DNA from 2 places in the Kitasatospora griseola genome. Region 1 is predicted to be linked to the other one. Evidence: riboswitches for the same ligand, from Rfam matches in the RefSeq annotation. Region 1 holds a riboswitch; the other holds the start of a gene.
What was found. Region 1 has a riboswitch for thiamine pyrophosphate ahead of thiC (phosphomethylpyrimidine synthase ThiC). Riboswitches for the same ligand answer to the same signal wherever they lie in the genome.
Positions count from the first base shown of each region.

Region 2: linked by a shared signal. The riboswitch ahead of thiO (glycine oxidase ThiO) and the one ahead of thiC (phosphomethylpyrimidine synthase ThiC) in region 1 are both predicted to bind thiamine pyrophosphate.

Region 1 is NZ_CP173360.1:4,189,971-4,196,949, forward strand. Features, by position in the region: gene ACI1MP_RS18890 (AbrB/MazE/SpoVT family DNA-binding domain-containing protein) at 1-153, opposite strand, end outside; gene thiC (phosphomethylpyrimidine synthase ThiC) at 258-2,036, opposite strand; TPP riboswitch at 2,032-2,164, opposite strand; gene ACI1MP_RS18900 (hypothetical protein) at 2,312-2,512, shown strand; gene ACI1MP_RS18905 (flotillin family protein) at 2,698-4,200, shown strand; gene ACI1MP_RS18910 (3-oxoacyl-ACP synthase III family protein) at 4,340-5,347, shown strand; gene ACI1MP_RS18915 (glycosyltransferase family 2 protein) at 5,344-6,084, shown strand; gene ACI1MP_RS18920 (class I adenylate-forming enzyme family protein) at 6,109-6,979, shown strand, end outside.
Region 2 is NZ_CP173360.1:5,984,211-5,991,189, reverse strand. Features, by position in the region: gene ACI1MP_RS27220 (Rv2175c family DNA-binding protein) at 1-331, opposite strand, end outside; gene ACI1MP_RS27215 (NAD(P)/FAD-dependent oxidoreductase) at 362-1,567, opposite strand; TPP riboswitch at 1,616-1,728, shown strand; gene thiO (glycine oxidase ThiO) at 1,723-2,883, shown strand; gene thiS (sulfur carrier protein ThiS) at 2,880-3,089, shown strand; gene ACI1MP_RS27200 (thiazole synthase) at 3,091-3,882, shown strand; gene ACI1MP_RS27195 (hypothetical protein) at 3,972-4,286, shown strand; gene pknB (Stk1 family PASTA domain-containing Ser/Thr kinase) at 4,330-6,060, shown strand; gene ACI1MP_RS27185 (sulfite oxidase-like oxidoreductase) at 6,065-6,694, opposite strand.

The DNA of each region.
Region 1 (6,979 bases):
CACCCGTTGCCCCCGCGTTCCGCCCTCCGCCCGGCGCACTATGCGCAGGACGCCGTCCTCCTCGATGACGTCCACCTCGTCCCCGGGGTGGAGACCGTACTTCTCACGGAGCTCCGCCGGGATGGTGACCTGCCCCTTGCTGTTCAACCGCATCGCGCCCTCCCAGGTATCCCGTATGACGCCCACCACGTAATACCAGCTCTCGCCGGGGAGCGCCGCCCCGAGGTGGTCGGGGCGGCGCCGGCGCGCGTGGGGTGTCAGTCGGTGAGCGGGAGGTAGACCCGGTTGCCGTGGGCGGCGAACTCGGCGGACTTCTCGGCCATGCCGGCCTGGACGGTGTCGTCGAGGTCGGTGCCGTGTTCGTCGCGGATCTGGCGGCTGATCTTCATCGAGCAGAACTTCGGGCCGCACATGGAGCAGAAGTGCGCGGTCTTGGCGGGTTCGGCGGGGAGGGTCTCGTCGTGGAAGGCGCGGGCCGTCTCCGGGTCGAGGGCCAGGTTGAACTGGTCCTCCCAGCGGAACTCGAAGCGGGCGTCGGAGAGGGCGTCGTCCCAGGCCTGGGCGCCGGGGTGGCCCTTGGCGAGGTCGGCGGCGTGGGCGGCGATCTTGTAGGTGATGACGCCGGTCTTGACGTCGTCGCGGTTGGGCAGGCCCAGGTGTTCCTTGGGGGTGACGTAGCAGAGCATCGCGGTGCCCCACCAGGCGATCATCGCGGCGCCGATGCCGGAGGTGATGTGGTCGTAGCCGGGGGCGACGTCGGTGGTGAGCGGGCCGAGCGTGTAGAACGGGGCCTCGTCGCAGATCTCCTGCTGGAGTTCCATGTTCTCGCGGATCTTGTGCATCGGGACGTGCCCGGGGCCCTCGATCATCACCTGGACGTCCTTGGCCCGGGCGATCCGGCCGAGCTCGCCGAGGGTGGTGAGTTCGGCGAACTGCGCCTCGTCGTTGGCGTCGGCGATGGAGCCGGGGCGCAGGCCGTCACCGAGCGAGAAGGTGACGTCGTAGGCGCGCAGCAGGTCGCAGAGTTCCTCGAAGTGGGTGTAGAGGAAATTCTCCTGATGGTGCGCCAGGCACCAGGCGGCCATGATGGAGCCGCCGCGCGAGACGATGCCGGTCTTGCGGCGGGCGGTGAGCGGCACGTACCGCAGCAGCACGCCGGCGTGCACCGTCATGTAGTCGACGCCCTGCTCGCACTGTTCGAGGACGGTGTCCCGGTAGACCTCCCAGCTGAGGTCCTCGGCCCGGCCGTCGACCTTCTCCAGCGCCTGGTAGAGCGGGACGGTGCCGATCGGGACGGGGGAGTTGCGCAGGATCCACTCGCGGGTGGTGTGGATGTTGCGGCCGGTGGAGAGGTCCATGACGGTGTCGGCGCCCCACCGGGTGGCCCAGGTCATCTTCTCCACCTCCTCCTCGATGGAGGAGGTGACGGCGGAGTTGCCGATGTTGGCGTTGATCTTCACCAGGAAGTCGGTGCCGATGACGGCCGGTTCGCTCTCGGGGTGGTTGACGTTGACCGGGATGACGGCCCGCCCGCGCGCCACCTGCTCGCGCACGAACTCCGGTTCCAGGCCTTCCCGGAGTGCCACGAACTCCATCTCCGGGGTGATCAACCCGCGCTTGGCGTAGCCGAGTTGGGTGACGGCGACGCCGTCCCTGGCGCGCAGCGGGCGGCGCGGGCGGCCGGGGAAGACGGCGTCCAGGTTGCGCAGGTCGCCGCCGCGCGGCGCGGTGTGCTTGATGCCGTCGTCCTCGGGCCGGGCCTCCCGGCCGTCGTACTCCTCGACGTCGCCGCGTTGGCGGATCCAGGCGTCGCGGAGGGCGGGCAGTCCGCGTCGGACGTCGGTGGGCAGGTCGGGGTCGGTGTACGGGCCGGAGGTGTCGTACAGCGGGACGGTCCGGCCGTTGGTCAGGTGGACCTCGCGGTAGGGGACCCGCAGGTCGGGGCGGCTGCCCTGACGGTAGGCCTTGCGCCAGGCCGGGGTGGGGTACCCCTCGGCGGACGGCCGGGCAGACGTGTGCTCAGAAAATACGGTCATCGGACCTTCAACTCCCTACGCCGGCATTACCCGGTCAGGTTCCTGCGGTCGGCGCAGCAGGTGGTACGCGGGCCGCGTACCGTCAGCGCCCTCTCAGCCCGGTGCTCCGAGCTCCCGTTCCGCGCAGGCGTGGCCGCCTGCGTTCGGTTCCTCACCGTAGGGCACGATGCGACGCCGGTCCAGGGCGCACCGCTCGGTCCCGCCCGCCCGCCGGCGGCAACTCCCGCGCGCGATCGTGCTGTTCACGCCCCGTTCGAAGTGGGAGAATCGTCCAGGTGATCGGACTGATGGGACGGGTGACGGGGCGGATCGGCGCGGGCCTGGTCGGCGAGGTGATGGTGCACATCCCGGAGCGGCTGGGCACCGAGGCGTTCCTGGCGTACCTCGCCACGCCGGGCGAGTCGTTGGAGCCGGGCGCCATGGTGGTCGTGGTCGAGTACCAGCCACCGCGCACGGTCTACGTCGAGCCGCTCTGATCGCCCGTCAGAACGATTCCGCTCACCCCCCGCGACCGTTTCGGGACAGTGCGAGTTCCCCTCCGCCCACCCCTTCCCCCGTGATCCGGAACGGCGGAGAATGCGGCTGCCGCCGGTTTCCGCGCCAGATCTGCACAACCCAAGCGCAGCACGGGACCGGTGCGCTCCGAAGGGGGAGATTGCCGATGCTGATCGGCATCGCAGGAAGCGCCGTCGGAGGCGTCGTTCTTCTGATCGTCCTGTTCAAGCTCATGTGGCGGGTCGCCGAGCCCAACGAGGCGCTGGTGATCTCGGGTTCCAAGCACGGCGAGGGCCTCGGCTTCCGCGTGGTGACCGGGCGGGGCACCTTCGTGGTGCCGGGCGTCCAGGCGGTCCGCCGGCTCTCGCTCGACCTGAACGAGGCCGCACTCGACGTGGAGTGTGTGACGTCGCAGGGAATTCCCGTGCACGTCAAGGGGGTTGTGATCTTCAAGGTGGGCGACGACAACGCGTCGATCGCCAACGCCGCCCGGCGTTTCCTGGACCAGCAGAAGATGATGGGCCAGCGGGTGCACAACGTGTTCGCCGGCCACCTGCGGTCCATCGTCGGCGGGCTGACGGTCGAGGACATGATCCGCGACCGCGAGCGGCTCACCGGTGAGACCCGCTCCGCCTCGGGCATCGAGATGGAGAAGCTCGGTCTGATCATCGACTCGCTGCAGATCCAGGAGATCCTGGACCCGACCGGCTACATCACCAACCTGGCCGCGCCGCACGCCGCGGCCGTCCAGCGCGACGCCCGCATCGCCGCCGCCGAGGCGGACCGGCGGGCCACCGAGGCCGAGCAGGAGGCGTTCGCCCGCAAGGCCGAGGCCACCCGCAACTCCGGTATCCAGCAGGCCGGTTACCAGGCCGAGATGGACACCGCCGCGGCCCGGGCGCTGCAGGCCGGCCCGCTCGCGCAAGCCGCCGCCCGGCAGGAGGTCGTGGTCCAGGAGACCAAGGTCGCCGAGCTGGAGGCGCACCGCAAGGAGCAGCAGCTGCAGGCGGACGTCCGCAAGCCCGCGGACGCCCGCGCGTACGAGACCCGCACCAAGGCCGAGGCCGACCGCGACGCCCGGATCTCCGCCGCCGAGGCGCTGTCCCGGGAGACCGACCTGAAGACCGCCGCCGAGGCGAACCGGGTCAAGGTCGCCGCCGCCGCCGAGGCCGAGGCCACCCGGGCCCGCGGTCTGGCCGCAGCCGAGGCCACCCGGGCCACCGGTGAGGCGCAGGCCGCCGCCGAGGCCGCCAAGGGCCTGGCCGAGGCCGAGGCGTCCCGGGCGAAGGGTCTCGCCGAGGCGGAGGCCACCCGGGCGCAGGGCCTGGCCGAGGCCGAGGGCATCAAGGCCCGCGCCGCGGCGCTGGCCGAGAACCAGGAGGCGGTGGTCGCCCAGCAGCTCGCCGAGAACTGGCCGGCGATCGTCCGGGCCGGCGCGGACGCGTTCGGCAACGTCGAGCACATGGTGCTGCTGAACGGCGCCGAGGGCATGTCCGAGATGTTCGCCAAGGCGCTCACCATGGGCGGCACCGGCCTCGGCCTGGCCCGCCAACTGCTCACCGCGATGTCCCCGTCCGCCGCGGACGCCGGGAACGGCGAGAGCACCGCGGCCGCCAAGGCCGCCGCCACCCCGGCGCAGGTCATCCCGATCCAGGCCGACCCCGAGTAACTCCCGGCAGGGACAGGCACGTTCCGCCCGGGCGAGGGAACCCCTCCCCGGGCGGACCCATGTCCGCCTCCGCACATCTCAGCCGCGGGTGAGTACTCGTACTCACGCCCCCGGGCCGGCTCCGCGCCAGCATCGAGCCATGGACCTCCTGCCTCGCATCGGGATCACCGCGACCGGCTCGTGCCTGCCCCGACAGACCGTCACCTCCGGCCAGTTGCAGGACGAAGTGGCCGCCGGCGCCCGGCTTCCGCTGCCCGACGGCATGTTCGAGAAGGCGACCGGCATCCGCACCCGGCGCTTCGCCCGCGACGACGAGCACCCCTCCACGCTGGCGCTGGGCGCGGCCCGCCGGGCGCTCGCGGCGCGCGGGATCGGGCCCGAGGACGTCGACCTGCTGCTGTTCGCTTCCGCCTCGCGGGATGTCTGCGAGCCCGCCACCGCGCACCTGGTGCAGGCCGAACTCGGCTCCCGCGCGCACGCGTTCGACCTGTCCAACGCGTGCAACAGCTTCCTGAACGGCATCGACGCCGCCCGCGCGATGATCCTGGCCGGGCGGGCCCGGCGGGCGCTGGTGGTGACGGGGGAGACGCCGAGCCGGGCGATGCGCCGCGACCCGTCCGGCCTGGCCGAGTTCCGGGAGGGCTTCGCGGGCTACACCTTCGGCGACGGCGGGGCGGCCGTGGTGGTGGAGCGGGTGGAGCGCGGCGGCATCCTCGACATCGAGGCCGAGACGGCGTCCGAGCACTGGGAGGTCGGCGGCATCCCGGGCGGCGGCTCGCGGCATCCGCGCGGCGACGAGTGGAGCTACTTCCGCGGCGGCGGCAAGGAGTTGCGCGGGGTGTTCGAGCGGATCGGCGCGGACATCCTGACCCGGGTGGCGACCCGCACCGGCTTCGGCTGGGACGCCTACGCCCGGGTGCTGGTGCACCAGGTCACGCTGCCGTACCTGGAGCGGTTCGTCGAGCTGACGGGGGCGCCCGCCGACAAGCTGGTGGTCACCGTACCCGAGCTCGGCAACCTGGCCTCCGCCACCATCGGCGTCCAACTCGACCGGATCACAGGTGAGTTGGAGCCGGGCGAGCGGGTCCTGATGGTCGGCCTGGGCGGCGGCGTCAGCCTGATGACGATGGTGTGGGAGAAGTCGTGACGGCCCTGTGGGTGCTCGTCCCGGCCTATCAGGAAGCGGCCAGGATCGGCGGCGCCCTGCGCGCCCTGGCCGGCCAGCGCGATCTGGACTTCACCCTGCTGGTGGTCGACAACGGCTCCACCGACGACACCTGCGCCCAGGTGCGGGCATTCGCCGAGCAGGCCCCGTTCCCGGTGCGGCTGCTGGTGGAACCGGACAAGGGCGTGGGCTGCGCCGTTGACACCGGCTTCCGGCACGCCATCGCGAACGGCGCCACCCTGCTGGCCCGCACCGACGCCGACTGCCTGCCCGAACCGGGCTGGACGGCCGCCGCCCGTGCCGGGATGCTCGCCTGCGGCGGCCTGGTCTGCGGCAAGGTCACCGCCCGCCGCGACGAACACGGCCCGCTGGGCCGCGGCACCTTCCGCGTCCTGGTCGGCATCGGCGCGTTCTTCGGCCGGATCCGCCCCGCGCACCGCCGCCGGCACGGCTACCTGACGCCCTACCGGATGCACGCCGGCAACAACATGGCCGTCACCGCCGAGCTCTACCTGGCCTCCGGCGGCATGCCCCGGCGACCCTCCCCCACCGACCGCGCCTTCATCAACCGGGTCCGTCGGATCAGCACCGCGATCGTGCACCGCCCCGACATGGTGGTCCAGAACTCCACCCGCCGGATCCGCGCCTACGGCCTGCGCGGCACCGCCCGCTGGTACCTGGAGCGCGGCGCCGGCCACCGCTCGGTCGACGTCCGCTGAACCCCTACCGCCCGAGGAGTCCCCGTGCTCGACCAGCTCGACCGCACCCTGCGGGACGCCGGCTCCCGCCCGGCCCTGCTCGGCGCCACCCGCGCCGGCGCCCCGCGCGTCCTCGCCCGGTGCGCCCAACTGACCGACCTGGCCGACCGGTTGGCCGCCGCACTGCACCACCGGCACGGCCTGCGGCCGGGCGACACCCTCGGCGTCGCGGTCCGGCCGGGGCCGCGGGCGCTCGCCGTGCTGCTCGCCGCGCACCGGCTCGGGCTGCGCGTCGCCGTCCTCGACCCGGGCGCCGGGCCCGACGTGCTGCGCTCCCGGCTCGCCCTCGCCCCGCCCGCGCTGATCCTGGCCGACGCCGCCGCGCAGGCCGTCGCCGGCTGGGCCCGGCCGCTGGCCCGCCGGGCCCGACTGGAACTGCCGCCGCTGCACACCCTCGCCCCCGTGGCCACCGTCGGCCCCCGCCACCCGGGCTGCGCCCGCGCCCTCGGCGACCACCCCGGACCGCCCCCGGCCCCGTACGACGGGGACGGCGACGCGGTGATCGTCTTCACCTCCGGCACCACCTCCGCCCCGCGCGCCGTGGTCCACACCCGGGCCTCGCTCGACGCCGGGATGCGCGCCGTGGACGCCCTGGTGCAGCCCCGGCCCGGGCGCACCGTGCTCGGCGACACCACCTTCGTGCTGATCCCGGCCCTCGCCGCGGGCGCCGTCGTCGCCCTCCCGGCCCGCCGCGCCCGCACCCTGCAACGCCAGATCGACCGCCTCGCCCCCGACGAGACCTACCTGACGCCCCCTCGGCTGCGGCCCCTCACCCACCTGACCGGTCGGGTCTGGACCGGCTCCGCCCCGGCCCCCGCCGCCCTGCTGCGCCGCGCCAAGGACGCGGGCGCCACCG
Region 2 (6,979 bases), 1.8 Mb from region 1:
CGGTGCCGCGGTTCTCGCGCAGCGCCTGGATCGGGCTGCCGGGCAGCGACGGGTCCTCGGTGAACATCCACTCCAGGATCTCCTGGTCGGAGAAGCCGCAGTCGCGGAGCACCGTGAGGGTGCCGACCAGGTGCTTGACCGGGCCGTCGTCCTCGATGAAGTCGGCGGGCACCTGGAGGGAGTTGTTCTCGCCGCGGCGGACGGCCAACAGGGTGCGGTTCCTCACCATGTCGCGGACCTCGGTGATCACCACGCCCCACCGCTCCGAGATGTCGGGCAGGTACAGCCACGCAGGGACCAGGGCGTCAATCTTGGGATCAATCTTGCTCACGGCACCCAGCCTACCCATGCGCCACCTGCGCTACCTGGTCGCGGCCTTCAGCTGGACGGCCGGATCGGCGGCGAGCTCCGGGTCGAGCACCGTGCCGCGTTCGATCAGGCGGCGGCCCTGCGCCAGGTCGCGCGGCCGGTCCACGGCCAGCAGGGCGACCGGCGCGCCGTCGCGCAGCCACAGCACCGACCAGTCCCGGCCGGACGGGGAGCCGCGCCACAGCAGGTGGTCGGCCCCGGCGTGCCGGCCGGCGTACTGCACCATGCGGTCGAACTGCTCGGACCAGAAGTACGGGACGGGGTCGTAGGGCGCGTCCAGGGCGCCGAGCACGGAGGCGGCGACGGTGCCGCCGGAGTGCAGGGCGTGGTCCCAGTGCTGGACGGCCAGCCGGGCGCCGAACCGGGCGGACGGGTAGGAGACGCAGTCGCCGGCCGCCCAGACGCCGGGCAGCGCGGTACGCAGGCGGTCGTCGACCGGGATCGTGCCGTCGGCGTCGAGGGCGAGCGGGCTGTCGGCGAGCCAGCCGGTGGCGGGGCGGGCGCCGATGCCGACCACCACCTCGTCGGCGGGCAGGTGGGTGCCGTCGGCGAGCAGCACCCCGCCGTCGGCGGCCCCGGCGACGCCGACGCCGCAGCGCAGTTCGACGCCGGCGGCGGCGTACCACTCGGTCATCAGCGTGCCGAGTTCGGCGGGCAGCGCCCCGGCCAGCGGGGTGGCGGCGGCCTCGACCACGGTGACGTGGCAGCCGAGGGCACGGGCGACGGTGGCGGTCTCGGCGCCGATCCAGCCCGCGCCGACCAGCACGATCCGCTTGTCGGGGGTGAGCGCGGCGCGCAGCGCGTGCGCGTCGTCGACGGTGCGCAGGGTGCGGGCGCCGGGCAGGCCCGGCAGCGTGCGGGGGTCGGCGCCGGTGGCGATCACCAGGGCGTTGTACGGGAGTTCGCCGCGGTCGGTGTGCAGCACGCCGGCGTTCAGGCCGGTGGCCCGGTGGCCGGTGAGCAGGTCGACGCCGAGGTCGCTCCAGTCGATCTCGAAGGCGGTGGCGTCGGCCTTGCCGAGCAGCACGTTCTTGGAGAGCGGCGGCCGGTCGTACGGCAGGTGGAGTTCCTCGCCGACCAGGGTGACGGCGCCCTGCCAGCCGCCCTGCCGCAGGTTCAGGGCGGCCTGCGCGCCCGCCATGCCCGCCCCGACCACGACGACCCGGTCCGTTGCCCTCAGCTCAGCCACGGCGTCCACCCTAACCGGCCTGCTGCCGCTACGGGCACCGGCGTTAAAGTGGAGGCACTACCTCATCACGGGAGCCCGGCGCACCGGGCTGAGAGGCGGGCTGTGGCGGCCCGCGACCGTCCGAACCTGATCCGGGTCATGCCGGCGAAGGGAGAAGAAGTGCTGTGGCACCTACCGACGTGCTGGTGATCGGCGGCGGCATCATCGGCCTCGGCGTCGCCTGGCGCACCGCGCAGCGCGGACTGAGCGTCGCGGTGGTGGACCCGTCGCCGGGCGGCGGCGCGGCGCAGGTCGCCGCCGGGATGCTCGCGCCGGTCACCGAACTCCAGTACGGCGAGGAGCCGTTGCTGCGCCTGGGCATGGCGTCGAACGAGCGCTACGGCGCGTTCGCGGCCGAGCTGACCGAACTGACCGGCCTGGACACCGGCTACCGCCGCACCGGGACGCTGGCCGTCGCGCTGGACTCCGACGACCGCGAGGAGCTGCGCGAACTGCACGCCTTCCACGGCCGGTTGGGCCTGGAGTCGCAGTGGCTGACCGGCCGGGAGTGCCGGCGGCTGGAGCCGATGCTGGCCCCGGGCGTACGCGGCGGCCTGCACGTCGCCGAGGACCACCAGGTGGACGGCCGCCGCCTCGCCGCCGCGCTGGTCGCGGCCTGCAAGCTGCTGGGCGTCGCCTTCCACCGCACCCAGGCCGCCGAACTGCTGGTCGACCGCGACGGGGCCGACGGCGACCGGGCCATCGGCGTGCGGCTGTTGACGGGCGAGCAACTGACCGCCGGGCGGACGGTCCTGGCGGCCGGCGCCCGCAGCCACCTGCTGCCGGGCCTGCCGGACGGGGTGCTGCCGGCGATCCGCCCGGTGAAGGGCCAGGTGGTGCGGCTGCGGATCCCGAAGCTGTACGCGCCGTTCCTGTCCCGCAACGTGCGCGCCGTGGTGCGCGGGCAGCACCTGTACCTGGTGCCGCGCGCCGACGGCGAGTTGGTGATCGGCGCGACCACCGAGGAGATGGGCCACGACACCACCGTCACCGCGGGCGGCGTGTACGAGCTGCTCCGGGACGCGCACGAACTCGTGCCCGGCATCACCGAGTTGCCGCTGGTGGAGACCAACGCGGGGCTGCGGCCGGGCTCGCCCGACAACGCGCCGCTGCTCGGCCCGACCGCGTTGCGCGGCCTGGCCGCCGCCACCGGGCACTACCGCAACGGCGTGCTGCTCACCCCGGTCACCGCCGACCTGCTCGCCGACTACCTGGCCACCGGCGAACTCTCCCCGCTGGCGGCCGACTTCACCCCCGACCGCTTCCGCACCGAGGTGCCCGCATGAACACCGTCGCCCTGACCGTCAACGGCGAACCCCGCACACTGCCCGAAGCCACCACCCTGGACGCGGTGGTCGCCGAGGTGTCCGCCGCCAACACCGGCGTCGCCGCCGCCGTCAACGAGGTCGTGGTGCCGCGCAGTTCGTGGCCGACCACGGCGCTGCTGGCGGGCGACCGGGTGGAGATCCTCACCGCCGTGCAGGGAGGCTGAGATGGCCGACGACCTGCTGACCATCGGCGACACCGCCTTCGCCTCCCGCCTGATCATGGGCACCGGCGGCGCGCCCAGCCTGGACGTGCTGGAGCAGGCGCTGCGGGTCTCCGGCACCGAACTGACCACGGTGGCGATGCGCCGGGTCAACACCGCCACCCAGGGCTCGGTGCTGGAGGTGCTGGCCCGCAACGGCATCCGGATCCTCCCGAACACGGCCGGCTGCTACACCGCCGGCGAGGCCGTGCTCACCGCCCGCCTCGCCCGCGAGGCGCTCGGCACCGACTGGGTGAAGCTGGAGGTGATCGCCGACGAGCGCACCCTGCTGCCCGACCCGATCGAACTCCTGGACGCCGCCGAGACCTTGGTCGACGACGGCTTCACCGTGCTGCCGTACACCAACGACGACCCGGTGCTGGCCCGCAAGCTGGAGGACGTCGGCTGCGCGGCGATCATGCCGCTGGGCTCGCCGATCGGCTCCGGCCTGGGCATCCGCAACCCGCACAACTTCCAGCTGATCGTGGAGTCCGCGAACGTCCCGGTGGTGCTCGACGCGGGTGCGGGCACCGCCAGCGACGTCGCCCTGGCGATGGAACTCGGCTGCTCCGCCGTGATGCTGGCGTCCGCCGTGACCCGCGCCCAGGATCCGGTGCTGATGGCCGACGCGATGCGCCGCGCCGTCGAGGCCGGCCGCCTCGCCCACCGGGCCGGCCGGATCCCGCGCCGCTACTACGCCGAGGCCTCCTCCCCCACCGCCGGCCTGGCCGACACCCGGGAGCGCCCGGCGTTCTGACGGCGCGCCCGAACCGCCGGGCGCCCCGGCGCGTCCTCGGGTCGAGGGGGTGCGCATGGCACAGGCACGACGGAACCGGGCCGAACCTGGTGGGCGCGGTGGTGTTCGGCGCGGCGGCGGCGCTGCTGACCGGCGCGCTGCTGTGGCTGATCTGGCAGTTCACCCACCTCGCCCCGGGCCTGGAGACGGCCGGACGCGACGCCCCGCGCAACGACGCGGTGCGGCTCTCCGGGCTGCTGCTGCTCCCGGTGCTGGTCTGCGCCGCCGTCGGCGCGGTCGGCGCCGGGCGCGACGCGGGCCGCCTGCGGCGGCTGGGCCGGGCCGGCCTGGGCGCGCTGATCGGCCACCTGCTGCTCGTCGGCGCGCTGCTCGCCCCGATCGCCGTGTCGGCGCTCCGGTCGTGATGACCGATTCGGGCGACTCGGCCCCTAGACTCCTCGGGTGGACATGACCATAGGTGACCCTCTGCTCGGCGTGCTGCTCGACGGGCGCTACCGGGTCGAGCAGCGGATCGCCGTCGGCGGCATGTCGACCGTCTACCGCGGCACCGACACCCGTCTCGACCGCGCCGTCGCACTGAAGGTGATGCACCCTTCGCTGGCGGGCGACGCCGACTTCACGGCGCGGTTCATCCGCGAGGCGAAGGCCGTGGCCCGGCTCGCGCACCCCAACGTGGTCAACGTGCTGGACCAGGGCGCGGATCCGCGCGCGGTGTTCATGGCGATGGAGTACGTCCCCGGCCGCACCTTGCGCGACCTGCTGCGCGACCGCGGCGCGCTCTCGGTGCGGGCGGCGCTGGACGTCCTGGAGCCGGTGCTGGCGGCGCTCGGCGCGGCGCACCGGGCCGGGCTGGTGCACCGGGACGTGAAGCCGGAGAACGTGCTGATCACCGACAACGGGCTGGTGAAGGTCGCGGACTTCGGCCTGGTCCGGATCATGGGCGCCGCCGATTCGAGCACCACCGCCGCCACCGAGGCGGGCCAACTGCTCGGCACCGTCTCGTACCTGGCACCGGAGCAGATCAGCCAGAACGCGCCCACCGACCAGCGGGTCGACGTCTACGCGGCGGGCATCCTGCTGTACGAGATGCTGACCGGCGCGAAGCCGCACACCGGCGAGAACGCCGCCCAGGTGATGTACCGCCACCTGCACGAGGACGTCCCCGCGCCGTCCCGCACCGCCCCCGCGGTGGGCCGGGAGCTGGACGCGCTGGTCGCCGCCGCCACCGCCCGCGACCCGCAGGCCCGGCCGTGGGACGCGGTGGAACTGCTGGCGGCGGTGCAGCGGGTGCGCCGCACGCTGCCGGCCGCGCAGTTGGACGCGGAGCCGCCGGCGTCCGGTCGGCCCACCCCGCAGTTCGGCCCGGGCGAGGCCACCGCGGTGATCAGCGCCCCGCCGGGCCTGGAGCGCACCAGCGTGCTGGACGTCCCGCCGGAGTTGCTGCCGCCCGTCCGCCCGGTGGACGAGGACCTTCCGCCGCGCCGCCGCCGCGCCGCGCGCCGGCGCAGCCGCACCCCGCTGATCTGGTCGGCGGTGGTGCTGGTGGTGCTGCTGCTGGTCGGCGGCGTGACGTACACGCTGTCCAGCGCGGTGTACGCGACGGTGCCGAGCGTGCTGGGGCAGAGCCGGCAGCAGGCCGTCACGGTGCTGGACAAGCAGGGCCTGCACGGCGCGTTCAGCGAGCAGTTCAGCGAGTCGGTGCAGGCCGGGCAGGTGATCTCCACCGATCCGGGCGTGGGCACCAAGGTCCGCAAGAGCGACGCGGTGAAGGTGGTGGTCTCGCGCGGCCCGGAGCGGGTGCCGGTGCCGCAGGTGACGATCCGTCCGCTGGCGGAGGCGTCGAAGGCGCTGACCGACGCCCGGCTGACGGCGGGCACCACCACCGAGCAGTTCAGCGACTCGGTGCCGAAGGGCGCGGTGATCTCCACCGACCCGGCGGCCGGGACGGCGCTGGCCCCGAACTCGCCGGTGGCGCTGACCGTTTCCAAGGGCATGCGCCCGGTGCCGGACGTCTCCGGGATGTCCCGGGACGACGCGGCGAAGGCCCTGCAGGACGCCGGTTTCACCCCGCAGATCGCCGGCCTGCTGCCGTTCGGCAAGGTGACCGAGCAGTCCCCGGCCGCAGGAACGCCGCGCCCGCAGGGGTCGACGGTGACGATCACCATCAGCCTGTTCTGACGGCTCAGCGCAGCGGGCCGTCGCCGTCCTGCTCCTGGTAGGAGTAGCGCTGCTGCTGCCAGGGGTCGGCCCGGTTGTGGTAGCCGCGTTCCTCCCAGAAGCCGCGCCGGTCGGCCCGCATGTACTCGACGGCGCGGACCCACTTGGGGCCCTTCCAGGCGTACAGGTGCGGCACCACCAGGCGGACCGGGAAGCCGTGTTCGGCGGTGAGCGGCTGCCCGTCGTGGTGGGTGGCGAAGACGGTCGCCGGGTCGGCGAAGTCGGCCAGCCGCAGGTTGGCGCTGTAGCCGTACTCGGCCCACACCATGACGTGGGTGACGGTCGGGTCGGGCGGGACCAGGTCGAGCACCGTCCGGGCGGCGACGCCGCACCACTCGTTGTCGAGCATGGAGAACTTGGTGACGCAGTGGAAGTCGCCGCGGACGGTCACCTTGGGCAGGGCGTGGAAGGCGGCGAAGTCCCAGCTGGTCTTCTCCGCGTCGGCGGTCGCCCCGAACACCTGGAAGTCCCAGCTGTGCGGCTTGAACCGGGGCACCGGCCCGTAGTGCAGAACCGGCCAGCCGCGCTGTCGGCGCTGGCCCGGCGGGAGCCTCGGGTCAGAGGGCGGCGGCGGTTCCGATTGGTGCTGACCCATGGCTCCATGGTGACAGACGACGTTCGCCGAACCGCGTCCGGCCCCTTCGGCAACGCATTCCGACGGAGGGGGGCAACACGACGGAAATGCGCCCGGCCATTCGGGCCAGATACCCGCTAACGGCCCAATCCGCGCGACATCTGCGCAGGTCAGCGAATTCCCAGGCGGAACGAAACGCCGATCCGGGGCCGCCCGGTAAGCGTGAACTTACTGGAAGTGACCTCGACCGGCTGCCACGATGCGGGCAACCGGGCAGCGACCGGAACGAAGAGTCAGGAAGGCAGG